3 regions of the Streptomyces sp. NPDC091281 genome follow, and region 1 is predicted to be linked to each of the others. Evidence: riboswitches for the same ligand, from Rfam matches in the RefSeq annotation. Region 1 holds a riboswitch; each other region holds the start of a gene.
The links. A riboswitch is a leader RNA that binds a small molecule or an ion and turns the genes downstream of it on or off. The one in region 1 is predicted to bind cobalamin.
Positions count from the first base shown of each region.

Region 2: it holds a riboswitch for cobalamin, as region 1 does, so the genes downstream of both, ACIQPQ_RS07295 (ribonucleoside-diphosphate reductase subunit alpha) here and ACIQPQ_RS09360 (CoA-acylating methylmalonate-semialdehyde dehydrogenase) in region 1, are expected to answer to the same signal.
Region 3: it holds a riboswitch for cobalamin, as region 1 does, so the genes downstream of both, ACIQPQ_RS23295 (energy-coupling factor ABC transporter permease) here and ACIQPQ_RS09360 (CoA-acylating methylmalonate-semialdehyde dehydrogenase) in region 1, are expected to answer to the same signal.

Region 1 covers NZ_JBIVUY010000003.1:99,720-105,228, reverse strand. The annotation lists gene ACIQPQ_RS09375 (SIP domain-containing protein) at 1-968, shown strand, start outside; gene ACIQPQ_RS09370 (hypothetical protein) at 1,189-1,632, shown strand; gene ACIQPQ_RS09365 (NtaA/DmoA family FMN-dependent monooxygenase) at 1,781-3,118, opposite strand; cobalamin riboswitch at 3,410-3,603, shown strand; gene ACIQPQ_RS09360 (CoA-acylating methylmalonate-semialdehyde dehydrogenase) at 3,858-5,399, shown strand; gene ACIQPQ_RS09355 (acyl-CoA dehydrogenase family protein) at 5,406-5,509, shown strand, end outside.
Region 2 covers NZ_JBIVUY010000002.1:625,185-630,693, forward strand. The annotation lists gene ACIQPQ_RS07295 (ribonucleoside-diphosphate reductase subunit alpha) at 1-1,859, opposite strand, end outside; cobalamin riboswitch at 1,981-2,118, opposite strand; gene mctP (monocarboxylate uptake permease MctP) at 2,277-3,905, opposite strand; gene ACIQPQ_RS07305 (DUF3311 domain-containing protein) at 3,902-4,213, opposite strand; gene ACIQPQ_RS07310 (GntR family transcriptional regulator) at 4,522-5,286, opposite strand.
Region 3 covers NZ_JBIVUY010000009.1:23,513-29,021, forward strand. The annotation lists gene ACIQPQ_RS23275 (YqjF family protein) at 1-675, opposite strand, end outside; gene ACIQPQ_RS23280 (energy-coupling factor ABC transporter ATP-binding protein) at 771-1,628, opposite strand; gene cbiQ (cobalt ECF transporter T component CbiQ) at 1,625-2,374, opposite strand; gene ACIQPQ_RS23290 (energy-coupling factor ABC transporter substrate-binding protein) at 2,381-2,779, opposite strand; gene ACIQPQ_RS23295 (energy-coupling factor ABC transporter permease) at 2,776-3,486, opposite strand; cobalamin riboswitch at 3,516-3,721, opposite strand; gene ACIQPQ_RS23300 (PP2C family protein-serine/threonine phosphatase) at 3,831-5,108, opposite strand; gene ACIQPQ_RS23305 (MarR family transcriptional regulator) at 5,256-5,509, shown strand, end outside.

The DNA of each region.
Region 1 (5,509 bases):
TGACCGACCTCGCCCCCGGCCTCGCGATCCGCTCCGCCGTCACCGTCGGCCTGGTCGACAGCGTCTACCAGGGCGTCCGCACCGCCGCCGACCTCGCCGCCCGCACCGGCACCGAGGAGCGCACCCTGTCCGCGCTGCTCACCTACCTCGTCGACCTGGAGGTGTTCGCCCTCGACGCCGACGGCTACCGCCTCACCCCGGTCGGCGAGGAACTCGTCGAGGACGACCACTCCCTGGAGGAGTACGACCTGACGGGCGCCCAGGCCGCGTTCGACCTGTCGCTGTCCGGACTCCACGAGGCGCTGCGCACCGGGCGCCCCGGCTACCGCACCGCCACCGGACTGCCCCTCGCGGGCGCCCTCGCCGCCGACGAGCACCTGGGCGGGTCGGCGCGCGCCGCCGTCGAGGACGAGGCCGCCTGGATCGCGCCCGGCATCCGCACCGGCCACGACTGGTCCGCCGCCGAGTCGGTCACCCTCGCGGGCAGCGGCGCGGCGGCTGTCGCCAACACCCTGGTCCGTGCCTGCCCCGGCCTGCGGGTGCGGATCTCGGCGCTGCCGTCCGTGCTGCGGACCGTCGCGGACACCGTGCTGGAGTCCGACGTCCTGCCGCGCGTCGAACTCGTCGCCCGCAGCGGCGCCGTACCGCCCGGCGACACGCGGGTGCTGCTGGTCAAGGCCCTCGACGTCCTCACCGACGAGGACGCCGTCCTCGCGCTCACCGAGAACGCGGCCGGACTCGCGGAGGGCGGCGTCCTGCTCCTGGCCGAGCTGGTCGAGGGCCCGGCCGGGGTCACCGAGGACGCCGAGGCCGCCCTCCACCACCTGCGCCTCAAGGCCGCGTTCGGCTCCGGCCTGCGCTCCGAGCAGGACATCACCGACCTCGCCGCCCGCGCGGGCCTGCGCGTCCGCGCCGTCCGCGACATCGGCTGGGACCACCGCCTGTGGGAGCTTCTCCCGGCGAACTAGCGTCGCCGCCCGCCGGTCGCGGGGCGACCGTGCCGTCTCTGCACGGGAGTCCGTTGTCGAAAAGAATCGGATGGGCTGCTTGAGATGGAAATACGGTATTGGTCTGAAGTTCTTCCGGTCTTGCGGGGTCGCTTGCCGAATGTCAATCGAAGAACTAAGGTCCGATTGTTCGTTCGGCGCTGCTATGCGTTGATAATGGCGTGATTCATGTACGGGAGAAATGCAGTTGATTCGAATCCTCAAGCGTGTGGGTGTCCTGGCTGTTGCCGTAACCGCAACGCTCCTTTCTTCGGTTCCCGCGCAGGCGTATCCCTTCTGGCAGGCCGTCAACACCAACGCGAACTGGCATTGTGGGCCGACAACGCATCACGTTGCCTCCACCAAGGTGTTTTTCCAAAGCTGCATAGTGCTCACGCCGGACCGTAAGAAGGGGCAGTCGGTCCTTGTCGTGCGGAACGATGCGAGTGTTGCCATCAGCATTCACGGCACCACCAACAATAACTTTGGTGGCTCGGCACCCTGCAATGTCAGCACGCTCAATCCAGGCCGTCTCACAGGCTGCTACGGCCCTACTGTCAGCGTCGTAGGACTCGCTCTCAAAGCAGATGGGCACCTGGTGATGAACAACATCGGGGATGAAACCCAAGTTGCCACCCTGCTCTGACGCACCGCCAGCCCCCCCCGCGAGAATTTCCGTGTCCGAAAAGGCGCGGGGATTCTGGTCTCGTGGTCGCCTCTTGCCACGTCGCGCCACCTGGTCTGCCACCACTCACTGGCGTGAATGCCGCCGTGGGTCCGGGGGCGAGTGCGCCTCAGCCCCTCCTCCCCTTGCTTGTCCGGTCCTCTGTGGGCGCGGCCCCCGCCCCCGGCGCGGGCAGCCCCAGGTTCTCCCGCAGTGTCGTCCCGGCGTAGTCCTCGGCCACGATGCGCCGTCTGCGCAGCTCGTGCAGCAGGCCGTCGACGACGAAGTCGTGCTGGGCGGGGTCGGCGAGGCCGGGGAGGTTGATGACGTCGACGACGCCCGCCCGGAAGCGTTCCTCCACGGCGTCCGCGATCTGCTCGGGGGTGCCCGCGACCGCCCAGTGCCCGGTGTCCTGGGCGGCCACGATCAGCTCCCGTAGGGTGCGGCCCTCGCGGGCGTACCCGGAGAAGATCTCCACCCGGCCGCGCCGCCCGCGCACCGAGGCGAGGTCGGGCAGCAGCGACTCCGGGAGCGGCGCGTCCAGCCGCAGTCCGGACAGGTCGAGCCCGCCGCCGAGCATGTCGGCGACCTGGCCCCGGCCCCGTTCGAAGTCGATCGACTCCCGCCGCTCGCGCACCCGTTGCCGTGCCTGGGCCTCGGTCGCGCCGAAGGTGGCGTGCAACGAGCTGAAGATCAGGGGCAGTCCGGGCGCCCGCCCCAGCGACCGGGCCCGCTCGCGGATGCGGTGGGTGAAGTCGCGGGCGATGTCCAGGGTGGGGAGCGAGGTGAACACCACCTCGGCGTGGCGGGCGCCGAGTTCGACGCCCGCCGCCGACTGCCCGGCCTGGAACTGCACCGGCCGCCCCTGCGGCAGCGGCGGGATGTTCAGCGGACCGGCGACGTCGAAGAACCGCCCGGAGTGGTGGATCGGCCGGACCCGCGACCGGTCGAGCACCGCCCGCCCGTCGGGACCGGCGGTGAGCGCGCCCGGTTCCCAGCTGTCCCAGAGGGAGTTCACGACGGCGAGGACCTCGGCGGCGCGGGCGTAGCGCTCGTCGGGGCCGGGCAGCTCGCCGGGGCCGTAGTTCTCCTCGCCGAGCGCCGAGGTCACCAGGTTCCAGGCCGCGCGGCCGTTGCTGACGTGGTCGAGAGTGCCGAACAGCCTCGCCAGGTTGAAAGGATGGTGGAACGTCGTGGACACGGTGGCGATGAGCCCGATCCGGGACGTCACCTGGCTCAGCGCGGACACGAACACCAGCGGTTCCTGCGACCCGATGGCGCCCTGCGCGTCGAACCGCAGCAGGTCGGCGGTGAACAGGGCGTCGATACGGGCCGCCTCCGCGAGCCGCGCGACCCGTACGGCGGTGTCCAGGGTGGACCGCGCCGGGTCCACCGCCAGGTCGTAGGTCTCCGACGTCCCCCCGGCGCCGGTCACGGTCCTGAGCGTTCTGGGCTGCTGGGCGCTCATGCGTCATCCTTCTCGCGTGCGGGGCCGACTGCGGCGGAGGTGGTCTCCGCCCCTCATGTCAGCGAGCCCCGCGCGAGCGGGCATTCCTGCCGGATGTGACAACCGCTTGTCAGTCGTGTGTACACGGTCGCGGGCGGCCGGGTCCGCGCAGCCCCACCGGCCCGGCGGGGGACGGTCGCGCACCCGGGGCCGCCCCGCCCGACGAACGTCTCGGACGCCGGACGGCACGCACGCCGGACGTCATGTACCGCGAAAGTCCGAAAAACCACCCGGCAGGTCTGGTGGATTTACTAGGACGTCCAACTATATAGTCGCGACGAAGGCCCGCGGTGCAGGGAAGCCGGTGTGATTCCGGCACGGTCCCGCCACTGTGACCGGGGAGTACGCCGTCGAGCAGCACGCCACTGACGCGAAGGACGTCGGGAAGGCGGACGGCGCGCGCTGATCCGGGAGTCAGGATACCGGCCGCGGGATGTTCCGTGTTGTCCACGAGGATGGAGCTGACACGCATGGCACCGGTGCGCACCCACGACCCCGGCGGAGGCCGGCCCCTGCCCGCTCCCGGGCACCCCTCCCGGCCCCGTTCCGCGCCGCCCTCGCGGCCCGGAGCGTGACCGCCGTCGTCCGACGGTCCGCACGCCATACGTACTCTCGCGCGACCCCCGTGCCCGCACGCCCCGGCGTGCCGTCACGGCCCGGCCGCGCGCCGTCCCGGATCACCTGACGAGAGCAGGCACCGATGGTCCGCGTACCAGAACACCCCGCACACGACCGCGCCCCCGTGCGTGAGTTGACCCACTTCGTCGGCGGAAAGCACGTCCCGGGCACCTCCGGGGCCTTCGGCGACGTCCACGACCCCAACACGGGTGAGGTCCAGGCCCGCGTGCCGCTCGCCGACCGCGCCGAGACCGAGGCCGCGATCGCCGACGCGCGGCGCGCCCAGGCCGCCTGGGGCGAGTGGAACCCGCAGCGCCGCGCCCGCGTCCTGCTGCGCTTCCTCCAGCTCGTCGAGCAGGAGAAGGACGCGCTGGCGCGGCTGCTCTCCGCCGAGCACGGCAAGACGATCGCCGACGCCCACGGCGACCTCCAACGCGGCCTGGAAGTCGTCGAGTTCGCGGCGGGCATCCCGCACCTGCTGAAGGGCGAGTTCACCGACAACGCCGGGACCGGCATCGACGTCCACTCGCTGCGCTCCCCGCTCGGCGTCGTCGCCGGGATCACCCCGTTCAACTTCCCCGCGATGATCCCCCTGTGGAAGGCCGCCCCCGCCCTGGCCTGCGGCAACGCCTTCATCCTCAAGCCCTCCGAACGCGACCCGTCCGTCCCGCTGCGGCTCGCGGAACTCTTCCTGGAGGCGGGCCTGCCGCCCGGCGTCCTCAACGTCGTCAACGGCGGCCGGGAAGCCGTCGACACGCTGCTCACCGACCCCCGCGTCGCCGCCCTCGGCTTCGTCGGCTCCACCCCGGTCGCCGCGCACGTCTACGCCACCGCCGCCGCCCACGGCAAACGCGCCCAGTGCTTCGGCGGCGCCAAGAACCACCTGATCGTCATGCCCGACGCCGACCTCGACCAGGCCGTCGACGCCCTGATCGGCGCGGGCTACGGCTCGGCGGGCGAACGCTGCATGGCCATCTCGGTCGCCGTCCCCGTCGGCGAGGCCACCGCCGACGCCCTCGTCGCCCGCCTCGCCGACCGCGTCCGCGCCCTGCGCATCGGCCGCAGCGACGACCCCGAGGCCGACTTCGGCCCCATGGTCGGCCGCGACGCCGTCGACCGGGTCCGCTCCTACGTCGACCTCGGCGTCAAGGAGGGCGCCGAACTCGTCGTCGACGGACGGGACTTCACCCTCCCCGGCCACGAGAACGGCTTCTTCGCCGGAGCCTCCCTCTTCGACCGGGTCACCCCCGACATGCGCATCCACCAGGAAGAGATCTTCGGCCCCGTACTCAGCGTCGTCCGCGCCCCCGACTACGAGGCCGCCCTCCGCCTGCCCAGCGAGCACGTCTACGGCAACGGCGTCTCCCTCTTCACCCGCGACGGCGACACCGCCCGCGACTTCACCCGCCGCGTCGACACCGGCATGGTCGGCGTCAACGTGCCCATCCCGGTGCCCGTCGCCTACCACACCTTCGGCGGCTGGAAGCGGTCCGGCTTCGGCGACCTCAACCAGCACGGCCCCGACGCGATCCGCTTCTACACCCGCACCAAGACCGTCACCTCCCGCTGGCCCGCCGCCGGGCTGCGCGAGGGCGCCGGCTTCACGATCCCCACGATGAGCTGAGCGCCGATGACCGTCACCCTCCTCACCGAGGACCAGCAGGCCCTCGTCGAGACCACCCTCGACTTCACCCAGGACCACCTCGCCCCGCACGCCCTCGACTGGGACCGCGA
Region 2 (5,509 bases), on a different contig from region 1:
CACTCGTACACGCCCGCGATGGACGCGATGGTGGCGGTCGGCGCGATGGCCAGCAGCAGCGAGTTGCGCATGCCGGTGGCGGCGATCCGCTCGCGCAGCGCCGCCCAGCGCTCGGGCCAGGTGAACTCGAAGCCGTAGTGGTCGGGGTGGAGCACACCGCGGGCGGTGCGGGTCTTCTCCCAGGCGGGCAGCGGGCCGTTGCGCTCGGCGAGGTCGGCGGACGCCTCGTAGGAGGCGAGCATGATCCGCTCGGCGATCCGGGTGGACAGGGCGCGCGCCTCGGGGGAGTCGAACGGCAGCCGCAGCTTGAAGAAGACGTCCTGGAGGCCCATCGCGCCCAGACCCACCGGACGCCAGCGGGAGTTGGAGCGGCCCGCCTGCTCGGTCGGGTAGAAGTTGATGTCGACGACCCGGTCGAGGAAGGTGACCGCGGTGCGCACGGCCTCGTCCAGCCGCTCCCAGTCGATGTCGCCGCCGGTCACGAACGCGCCGAGGTTGACCGAGCCGAGGTTGCAGACCGCGGTCTCGCCGTCGTCGGTTACCTCCAGGATCTCCGTGCAGAGGTTGGAGGAGTGGACGACGTGTCCGGCCTCGGCCGTCTGGTTGGCGGTGCGGTTGGCGGCGTCCTTGAACGTCATCCAGCCGTTGCCGGTCTGCGCGAGGGTGCGCATCATGCGGCCGTACAGCTCACGGGCCGGGATGGTCTTCCTGGCGAGGCCGTCCGCCTCGGCCTTGCGGTAGGCGGCGTCGAACTCCTCGCCCCACAGGTCGACCAGGTCGGGCACGTCGGCCGGGGAGAACAGCGACCACTGCTCGTCGGCGTTGACGCGGCGCATGAACTCGTCGGGCACCCAGTGCGCGAGGTTCAGGTTGTGCGTACGGCGGGCGTCCTCACCGGTGTTGTCCCGCAGCTCCAGGAACTCCTCGATGTCGGAGTGCCAGGTCTCCAGGTAGACCGCGGCGGCGCCCTTGCGCCGCCCGCCCTGGTTCACGGCGGCGACGGAGGCGTCCAGCGTCTTGAGGAACGGCACGATGCCGTTGGAGTGCCCGTTGGTGCCGCGGATCAGCGAACCGCGGGAGCGGATGCGGGAGTAGGACAGGCCGATGCCGCCGGCGTGCTTGGAGAGGCGGGCCACCTGGTGGTAGCGGTCGTAGATGGAGTCCAGCTCGTCCTTGGGGGAGTCGAGGAGGTAGCAGGACGACATCTGGGGGTGCCGGGTGCCGGAGTTGAAGAGGGTCGGGGAGGACGGGAGGTAGTCCAGCCGGCTCATGAGCCCGTAGAGCGCGGCGACTTCGTCCAGGGCGCGCACCGAGTCGTCCTCGGCGAGTCCGGCGGCGACGCGGAGCAGGAAGTGCTGGGGCGTCTCGACGACCCTGCGGGTGTGCGGGTGGCGCAGCAGGTAGCGGCTGTGCAGGGTGCGCAGGCCGAAGTAGCCGAAGCGGTCGTCGGCGGCGGGGTCGATCAGCGCGTCGAGCCGGGCCGCGTGCAGCCGGACGAAGGCGTCGGTGCGGTCGGCGATGAGGCCCTCGCGGTGGCCGACGGCGACCGAGTCGGTGAAGGTGGTGACGCCCTGGGAGGCCGCCTCGGCGCGGATGCTGATGGTCAGCAGCCGGGCCGCCAGCCGGGAGTAGGCGGGGTCCTCGGCGATGAGTCCGGCGGCCGCCTCGGTGGCCAGCTCGCGCAGCTCGGCCTCGTCCGCCCGCGCGGACCGGCCGCGCAGCGCGGCGGCGGCGACCCGTCCGGGGTCGGCGTCGGGGAGGTCGGCGGTCAGCTCGGTCAGGGTCCGCAGCAGTGCGGTCCCGGGACCGTCGGTCTCCACCTGGACTGCTGAAGCCGGTTCGGCTGGCGCGATGGTCACTGGGGGCTCTCCCTCGCTCGGCGGGGGCCTGGCGGAGGGCAGGGGGCAGCACACGAGCGCGCACGGCGTCGCGTCCACCGGCCCACTCCGCGAGACCCGGACGTCAGGCACCCGCACCGGACGGTTCGGGTGCGCTGCCGGCAGGTCCTCGGACTGACCACGCGTGCGGAAACACGCAAGTACACCGTTGCGGGACAGTTCCGGATTCGCACCGGATTCCCCTGCGGCGACAGCGAGCACGAGCATACATCTTGTGTCGCCCTGTCGCGCCAGCCCCAGATGTTGTGTCGGGGTGGCTCCGCAGCGTCAACGGGCCGCCGAAGCATAGTGCTTACGGCGGCCCGTCGGCGTGTCTGTCCAGGGGTGGCGCGGAAGGTGTCGGCAAAACGCCAGGGGTGGCGCCCGCGCCCGGTCGCGCTAGTGCGAGGAGCCCGCCGTGGCGGGCGGCAGCTCCACCTGGACGCCGGGGTCGCCGGAGTCCGCGGTGTAGTCCTCCGGGCGGGTCTCGTCGACGCCCTCGGGGGCCTTCAGCGCCTTCAGGACGAAGGTGAGGACCACCGTGACGGCCAGGTTCAGCACGAACGCGGTGAGGCCGATGTAGCCGATCTCACCGATGCCGGGGATCTCCTTCGACGAGCCGCCGAAGTGCTTCTGCGTCGGCGAGGCCACGCCGTACGCGGCGACCGTGCCGTAGACCATGCCGACCGCCCAGCCCGCGAGCAGCGCCCAGCGGTGGAACCAGCGGGTGAACAGGCCGCCCACCAGCGCCGGGAAGGTCTGGAGGATCCAGATGCCGCCCAGGAGCTGGAAGTTGATGGCGACCGTCTTGTCCATGGTCAGCACGAAGACCAGCGCGCCCACCTTCACCAGCAGCGAGACCAGCTTGGAGACCCGGGTCTCCTCCTTGGGCGTCGCGTCGGGCTTGATGAAGTCCTTGTAAATATTGCGGGTGAAGAGGTTCGCCGCCGCGATGGACATGATCGCCGCCGGGACCAGCGCGCCGATGCCGATCGCCGCGAAGGCCACGCCCGCGAACCAGTCGGGGAACATGTCCTCGAAGAGCTGCGGGATGGCGAGCTGCCCGTTGGACACCTTCACCCCGGCCGCGATCGCCATGAAGCCCAGCAGCGCCAGCAGGCCCAGCATCAGGGAGTACAGCGGCAGGATCGTGGTGTTGCGGCGGATCACCTCGCGGCTGCGCGAGGAGAGCGTCGCGGTGATCGAGTGCGGGTACATGAACAGCGCCAGCGCCGAACCCAGGGCGAGCGTGGCGTACGTCCACTGCCCCGCCTCGGCCGGGACCAGGGCGCCGCGGGGCGCGCCGGTCGCCGGGTTGGTCTGCGCGAAGGCGTCGCCCGCCTTGGCGAAGATGTCGTCGAACCCGCCGAGCTTGATCGGGATGTAGATGATCGCCACCGCGATCACGAGGTAGATCAGCGTGTCCTTCACGAACGCGATCAGCGCGGGTGCCCGCAGCCCCGAGGAGTAGGTGTACGCGGCCAGCACGCCGAAGGCGATCAGCAGCGGCAGGTCCTTGACGAACCAGTTGGTGTCCTCGCCGCCGCCCACGCCCATCACGTCCAGCACCGCCTGGATGCCGACGAGCTGGAGCGCGATGTACGGCATGGTGGCGAGGATGCCGGTGACGGCGACGGCCAGCGACAGCCCCTTGGAGCCGAACCGGCCCCGCACGAAGTCCGAGGTGGTGACGTACCCGTGCCTGTGCGACACCGACCACAGGCGGGGCAGGAAGGTGAAGATCAGCGGGTAGACCAGGATCGTGTAGGGCACGGCGAAGAAGCCCGCCGCCCCGGCCGCGTAGATCGCCGCGGGCACGGCGACGAAGGTGTACGCGGTGTAGAGGTCGCCGCCGAGCAGGAACCAGGTGACCCAGGTGCCGAACGACCGGCCGCCGAGGCCCCATTCGTCGAGGCTGTGCTCGTTCTCGGCCTTGCGCCAGCGCGCGGCGAGGAAGCCCATGACCGTGACGGCCAGGAAGAAGAAGATGAAGACGGCGAGCGCGACGCCGTTGACGCCGTCGTTCACTCGGACGCACCGTCCTTCGGCTGCGGGGCGGTGTCCGGTCCGGTGCCGGGGGCGGGCCGGGCGGCGCCGTGGCGGGCGCGCTGGTCACGCCGCCAGAGCTGGTGGGCGAGCACGGTCAGCAGGGTGGACAGCAGCACCCACAGCATCTGGTACCAGTAGAAGAAGGGGATGCCGATGAAGGCCGGGTCCGTCTTGGCGTAGGACCCGACCCAGAGCATCGCCACGAAGGGCGCGAACAGACACAGGCCGATGACGACGCGCAGGGGCGTCACCACCGGCCTGGCCGGGACTTGTGGGGGTGTGGACACAGGGCGGCTCCGTCCCTCGCTGATCACTTCGGTCGCAGGTGCAACGCGCAGCGAAATGTAGGTGACGGAAAAACCCAGGGGAAGACCTCTCCCGTGGATCGGTCCTCAAACCCGGAAACGCCCGGTTCCACGGAATCTCCCCGGACCGCGGAACAGGGGCTTTCACGGAACGGCCCAATTCCCCAGGAATTACGGGAACCGCTCAGCACGGTTGAGCGATCGGGGCGGCGGAAGACCCCGGAAAACCCCTCCGGGCCGCTCGGAAAACCTCCCCGGACCGCCCGGCCGCCCGGACTCGCCCCGGCCGCTCAGTCCGTCGGCCGCTTGAGGCGGGCGACGAACTTGTACCGGTCCCCCCGGTACACCGACCGCACCCATTCCACCGGCGCGCCGTCCTTGTCCAGCGAGTGCCGGGACAGCATCAGCATCGGCAGGCCCACGTCGGTGCCGAGCAGCCCGGCCTCGCGCGGGGTGGCGAGCGAGGTCTCGATGGTCTCCTCGGCCTCGGCGAGGTGGACGTCGTACACCTCTGCGAGGGCGGTGTAGAGGGACGTGTACTTGACGAGGGACCGGCGCAGGGCCGGGAAGCGCTTCGCGGAGAGGTGGGTGGTCTCGATGGCCATCGGCTCCCCGTTGGCCATGCGCAGCCGCTCGATGCGCAGCACCCGCCCGCCCGCGGTGATGTCGAGCAGCCCGGCGAGCCGGTCGTCGGCCGTGATGTACCCGATGTCCAGGAGCTGCGAGGTGGGTTCGAGGCCCTGGGCCCGCATGTCCTCGGTGTAGGAGGTGAGTTGGAGGGCCTGGGAGACCTTGGGCTTGGCGACGAAGGTGCCCTTGCCCTGGATGCGCTCCAGCCGTCCCTCGACGACGAGTTCCTGGAGCGCCTGGCGCACGGTGGTGCGCGAGGTGTCGAACTCGGCCGCCAGGGTCCGCTCGGGCGGGACCGGGGTGCCGGGCGACTGGGTCTCCGTCATGTCGAGCAGATGCTTCTTCAGGCGGTAGTACTTGGGCACGCGCGCGGTACGGACGGTCGCCCCACCCTCGTTCTCCGCACTGCTGACCTCGGTGCTCATGTCCTGCCTTCCCGGCTCCTGATGCCGTCGAGGCCGACTCCCCGCCGGCCGCGGCTCAATCGTGGCACGGGTTCGTGGGCCAGGTGCCGCCCGCGGGACCTCCGCGGTGACCTCGCGCGCTCCGTGATCTCCTCTGTATACCTCTGAGGCCTTCGTTGGTCTAGTCCAGCACGTGCGGGCCGTGCGCGTGGTATGCCCCGCGCGCAAGCCTTTTTCGGGGCCC
Region 3 (5,509 bases), on a different contig from region 1:
CGGGGCCCCGGCCGGTGCGGGGAGCCCGGCGGCGGCGATGAGGTCCTCCTCGCAGACGAGGAGGTCCGCGCGGTACAGGGGCCAGCGCGGATGCTGGTTCGCGAGGTAGGCGGCACCGCCGAAGAAGGCGTTGTGCATGCCCCAGCGGGCGGTCAGGAAGTGCTCCAGCGCGGTCGGTTCCCCGATCCGCTCACCCCGCCGCACCACGATCCGGCTGGACGCCCCGCGCGGCCCCGGCCAACGCCGGGCACTGCGGTAGGCGACCGTGTCCCCGTCGGCGCGCACGCTCATCCGCGCCCACAGGTACGGCAGCCGGAACCCGGCCCGCCCCATCAGCACCGGGATCAGCCGGGAGGCGTCCATCGACCGGAACACCACCCCGCGCCGCCCGTCCGCGTCCACCGAGTACAGCCGCACGTTGGTCTCCGGGAACGACCCGAGGTACGGCACCCCCGGCAGCCCCAGCCAGCCGACCCGGTGCATCCGGAACGCGACGAGCCCGACGTACGTCCGCCCCTCGTGGACGTCCGGCACCGTGCCGCGCGGCAGCAGCGGCGCCACCGTCTCCGGGGCGACGGCCCAGTGCACGAAGCACAGGTCGAGCCACTGCTGCGTGAGCAGGGCCGTCCTTATGGGACCGGGGGCGTCGGGTGTCACTGCGGCGGGCGGCTGCACCGCGCCAGCATCGCAGACGGCACCCCCGGCGGCGGGACGCGGCCCCAGGGCACCCCGGAGCCGGGACCGCGCCGCGCTCCTTCCGGTCCTCCGGCTCAGCTCTCGGCCGGGAGCGGGGGAGCCGGGCGCGGCGCGATCAGCGCGGCCAGGTCCTCCGGGCTGCGGGGGCCCGCCTGGGGGTCGGCGAGCAGGCCCTGGGAGGTGAGGAGGCGCCCGACCGCGACGCCCCACGGCAGGCGCAGGCCCGCCTCCCGCAGGAGATCGGTGCGGGCCAGCGCGTCGGGGGCCGGGGCGGTGTGCGCGCCGGACGGGGTGAGCAGGGCCGCGTCGTCGGCCCAGCGCAGGGCCAGGTCGACGTCGTGGGTGGCCATCACCACCGTCGTACCGGCCGCGCGCAGCCCGTCCAGGGTGGCGAGCAGCCGCTCCTGCCCGTCGGGGTCGAGCCCGGCGGTCGGCTCGTCGAGGATCAGCACCCGCGGCCGCATCGCCACGGCGCCCGCGATCGCGGTCCGCTTGCGCTGGCCGTACGAGAGCAGGTGCGTCGGCCGGTCGGCGAGCGCGGTGATGTCCAGCGCGGCAAGCGCCTCCTCGACCCGGCCGCGCACCTCGGCGTCCGGAAGCCCCAGGTTCAGCGGACCGAACGACACGTCCTGCGCGACCGACGCCGCGAACAGCTGGTCGTCCGGGTCCTGCACCACCAGCTGCACGGACGTCCGCAGCCGGGTCAGCCCCTTGCGGTCGTACGTCACCGGCCGCCCCTCGACCGCGAGGGTGCCGGTGCGGGGGCGCAGGCCGCCGCTGAGCAGCCGCATCAGCGTCGTCTTGCCGCTGCCGTTGCGGCCCAGCAGCGCCAGGGCGCGCCCCCCGCGCACCGTGAAGTCGAGACCGTCGAGCACGACCGGGCCGTCCTCGTACGCGAACGACGCACCCCGCAGGGTGACCAGCTCGCTCATGACAGGGGACCTTCCAGGACGAGAGTGAGGGCGACGAGGGCCAGCAGCAGCCCGGCGCTCAGCACCGTGAAACGGACGGAGACCCGGGCCTCGGGCACCAGCACGCGCAGCGTCCCGTCGTAGCCGCGCCCGGCGAGACCCGTCTGGAGCCGCGCCGCGCGGTCGAAGGCGCGGACGAACGCGGTCGCGCCGAGCCCGGCCAGCGACCGCCACTCAGCGGCCCGGCCGGTGTGCCCGAGCCGGGCGGCCTGCGCCTGACGGATGCGCCGCACCGAGTCCAACAGCAGAAAACTCATGCGGTACGTCACCAGCGCCACGTCCACCACCGGCGCGGGCACGCCCGCCCGCACCAGGCGCGGCAGCAGGTCGGACATCGGCGTGGTGAACGCGAACAGCAGCACGCCCAGCGAGGCCGCCGACGTGCGCAGCATCAGCTCCCCGGCCCGCAGCGGGCCCCCGTCGGCGAGGGAGACCAGGCCGTCCGGCCCGCCCACCTGCACCAGCAGGGTCACCGCGCCGGTCGCGCAGAACCCCAGCGGGACGCGGTACGCCCGCCACAGCCGGCGCGGCGGGACGCCCGCCGGGCCGAGCAGCACGGTCAGCGCCGTCAGCAGGACGAGGGCCGCCCCGGGCCACGGCGGCAGCGAGATCGCGAGCAGGGTCAGCCCCAGCCCGAGCACGGCCTTGTCCACGGGATGGCGGCGGCGCCAGCGACTGCTGTGCGCCGCCGCGTCGATCGGCAGCACCGGGACTCAGACCCGTCCCCGCGCGGACCCCTCGCCCTCGGCGAAGCCCTCCGGCGCCCCTTCGGGTCCGTCGGCGCGGGCCAGGGCGCGGGCCTCACCCTGCCTGCGGCCCCGGTGGACGCCGAAGTAGTAGGCGAGGACGCCCGCGCCGAGCGCCGCCTGCACGGCGAACAGCGCCGACTCGATCTCCCCGGACGGCGGCTCGTACAGCGGGGTGAACCACGGCTCGTAGTCCGGCTCGATCTCGGTGATCGCGGTCTCCGCCTCGGCGTCGGCGCCGACGAACGGCTCCTCCTTGTGGTCGCCGAGCCCGAGGGCCAGCGGCAGCACCGCGAGGGCGAGGACGGCGAGCAGCAGCAGGAGGTTGGTGCGGTTGTTCCGGTTCAGCTTCGGGTTCGGGCTCATCGGGCCACCGCCTCCGTGGTGTTCTTCGCCGCGCCGCGTCCGCCGCCGGTCACCAGCACGCCCAGCCGGGTCAGTTCGCCCTTGCTGGACTGCACCAGCAGCCGCATCACGAGCACGGTCAGCAGGCCCTCGCTCACGGCGAGCGGGATCTGCGTGACGGCGAAGATGGAGCCGAACTTGCCGAGCGCGCCCAGGAACCCGGTGCCGGGGTCGGGGAACGCCAGTGCCAGCTGCACGCTGGTCACGCAGTAGGTGGACAGGTCGGCGGCGAACGCGCCCAAGAACACGGCCGGCATCAGCGGGACCCCGAACCGCTTCAGCAGCCGGTAGACGCCGTAGCCCGCCCACGGGCCGACGATGGCCATGGAGAAGACGTTGGCGCCGAGCGTGGTGAGCCCGCCGTGCGCGAGCAGCAGCGCCTGGAAGAGCAGGGTGATCGTGCCCAGGACGGCCATGATCGGCGGGCGGAACAGGATCGCGCCGAGGCCGGTGCCGGTCGGGTGGGAGCAACTCCCGGTGACCGACGGCAGTTTCAGCGCGGACAGGACGAAGGTGAAGGCCCCGGAGGCGCCGAGCAGCAGGGTGCTCTCGGGGTGCTCCCTGACCTCACGGGTGAGTGACCGGACTCCGTGGACGACGAACGGCGCCGACGCGACGCCCCAGGCGACCGCGTGCGCCGGAGGCAGAAATCCCTCGGCTATGTGCATGGCTTGGCAGACCCTCTCCAGCACCTCGTGGATGGTTGACGCGCCCTGGCCGGTCTCCTGGCTGACGGGTGACACCGCCCGTGCTCCGCCTTCCCGGGTCCGAGGACCCAGTGGCTGCCCGTGAGGGCCGGAGCCGGACTTCCCGATCACAGTGGCGAGGGCCGCACCGGCATCACACCGGATTTCCCGTTCACCAAGGCGTCGTGACAGTAGTGCCAGTACAGGGGCGGTGACAAGCGGCACCGGGGGGCGCGCCCACGGCGGGCGGGGGTCTCACGCACCGGCGTGGCCGCGGGCGCGGGGAGCCGTCCCGCGCCCGTCGTGTGTCCGTCGGGGAAGGCGGCTCAGCGGCCGTGCCAGTCGAGGCAGAGGACGAGGGCGTCGTCGTCGGGGACCGGACGGCCGCGGTGGCTGGTCAGTTCGCGCAGCACGGCGCGCGGCACCTCGGCGGCGGGCAGCAGCCGGGTGGCGGAGATGGCGCGGGCGAGCGCCGCGTCGCCGTACGCCTCGCCGCCGGGGGAGGCGACCGCGTAGACGCCGTCGCTCACGAACACCAGCCGGTCTCCGGGCTGCACCTGGAACTCCTGGGCCACGTAGTCGGTCTCCTCGAACATGCCCAGCGGGAGCTGCGCGTCGAAGTGGACCCGCTCCACCACCCCGTCGCGCAGGCGCAGCAGTTGCGGGGAGCCCGCGTCCACGACGCGGGCGCGGCCGGTGGCCGTCTCGACGTCCAGCATGAGCACGGAGAGATAACTCCGGCCCCGGTAGTGGGCGTAGACCGCCTGGTCGGCCAGGGCCGCCTGGTCGGCGAGCGGGATGCCCGCGCGGCGCGCGTTGCGCAGCGCGTTGACGGCGAGGCTCGTCAGCAGCGAGGCCTCCGTGCCCTCGCCCATGCCATTGGTGACGTACAGCGTCAGCCGGTCGGCCGCGGCGGACCAGTCGAAGTTGTCGCCGTGGATGGCGTACGCGGGCTCCAGCTGGGCGCCCAGCTCGTACTCGGGGAAGGAACAGGAGCGGCCGGGCAGCAACTGCCACTGGATCTCCGCGGCCAGGGTCAGCCGGTCGCGGCGCCGGGCCCGCAGATACAGGTCGGTGTCGCGGTCGGCGACGACCACCTCACGGCCCAGCACCTCCGCGATCTCCCGCAGTTCGTCCAGCGGCGCCGACGCGTACTCCTGGTCCGGCAGGTCCACCGACAGCACGCCCAGCCGGTCACCGCGCACCGACACCGGCAGATGCACCCGCACCAGCCCTTCCTCACCGCGCAGGGGCTGCACGAACGGCTCCTGAGACCCGAACGCCCGCCCGGCCGGGCTGTTGTGCACCGACGGGACGTCCGACGCGCCTTCCGCCCCGCCGACCGCGGGTCCGGCGCTCCCGACGCCTTCCGGGCTCTCCGTATTCTCTGGGTTCTCTGCGTCTTCTGTGTTCTCTGCGTGTTCGATGCTCTCCGTGTTCTCGGGCGCGAACACCGGTTGCAGGGTGGTCAGGCTGTAGTCGGCCATGAACAGCTCCACGGCGCGCGCCCCGTACTGCTCGGCCAGGGCGCGACGGAGCGCGTCCAGCAGCTCGTGCGGCGCCGCCGTCCGTACGGCGCGCTCTGTGGTCTCGAATCTCTTCACGACGGTGATGCACCGATCCTTCGTGGTGGGTCGGCCCGTGAGCCGGAGGTGTCCGCCGGGACCCGTCGGACACCCGCCGCTCGTCGGGCGGGGGTTCGGAAACGCGTGCCCTAGTACGCTGGCGGTCGCCCCAGCGCCTGCGAGAGTGTGACCGTGACTGCCTTCCGTGACCGGCCGGACCCCGACGAGGTGGCACGCGTGACCTCGACGGCCGCCGAGCTGCTGGAAGTGCTGTGGGGCCGCGCCTCGACCGCTCCGGCGTCCGCGTCCCAGCTGCGGGTGCTGCTGATCCTGGAGCACCAGGACGGCATCAACCTGCGCACACTGGCCGACTCGCTGGCCTCCACCCCGCCCTCGACGAGCCGCCTCTGCGACCGTCTCCAGGCCGCCGGGTTCGTGGA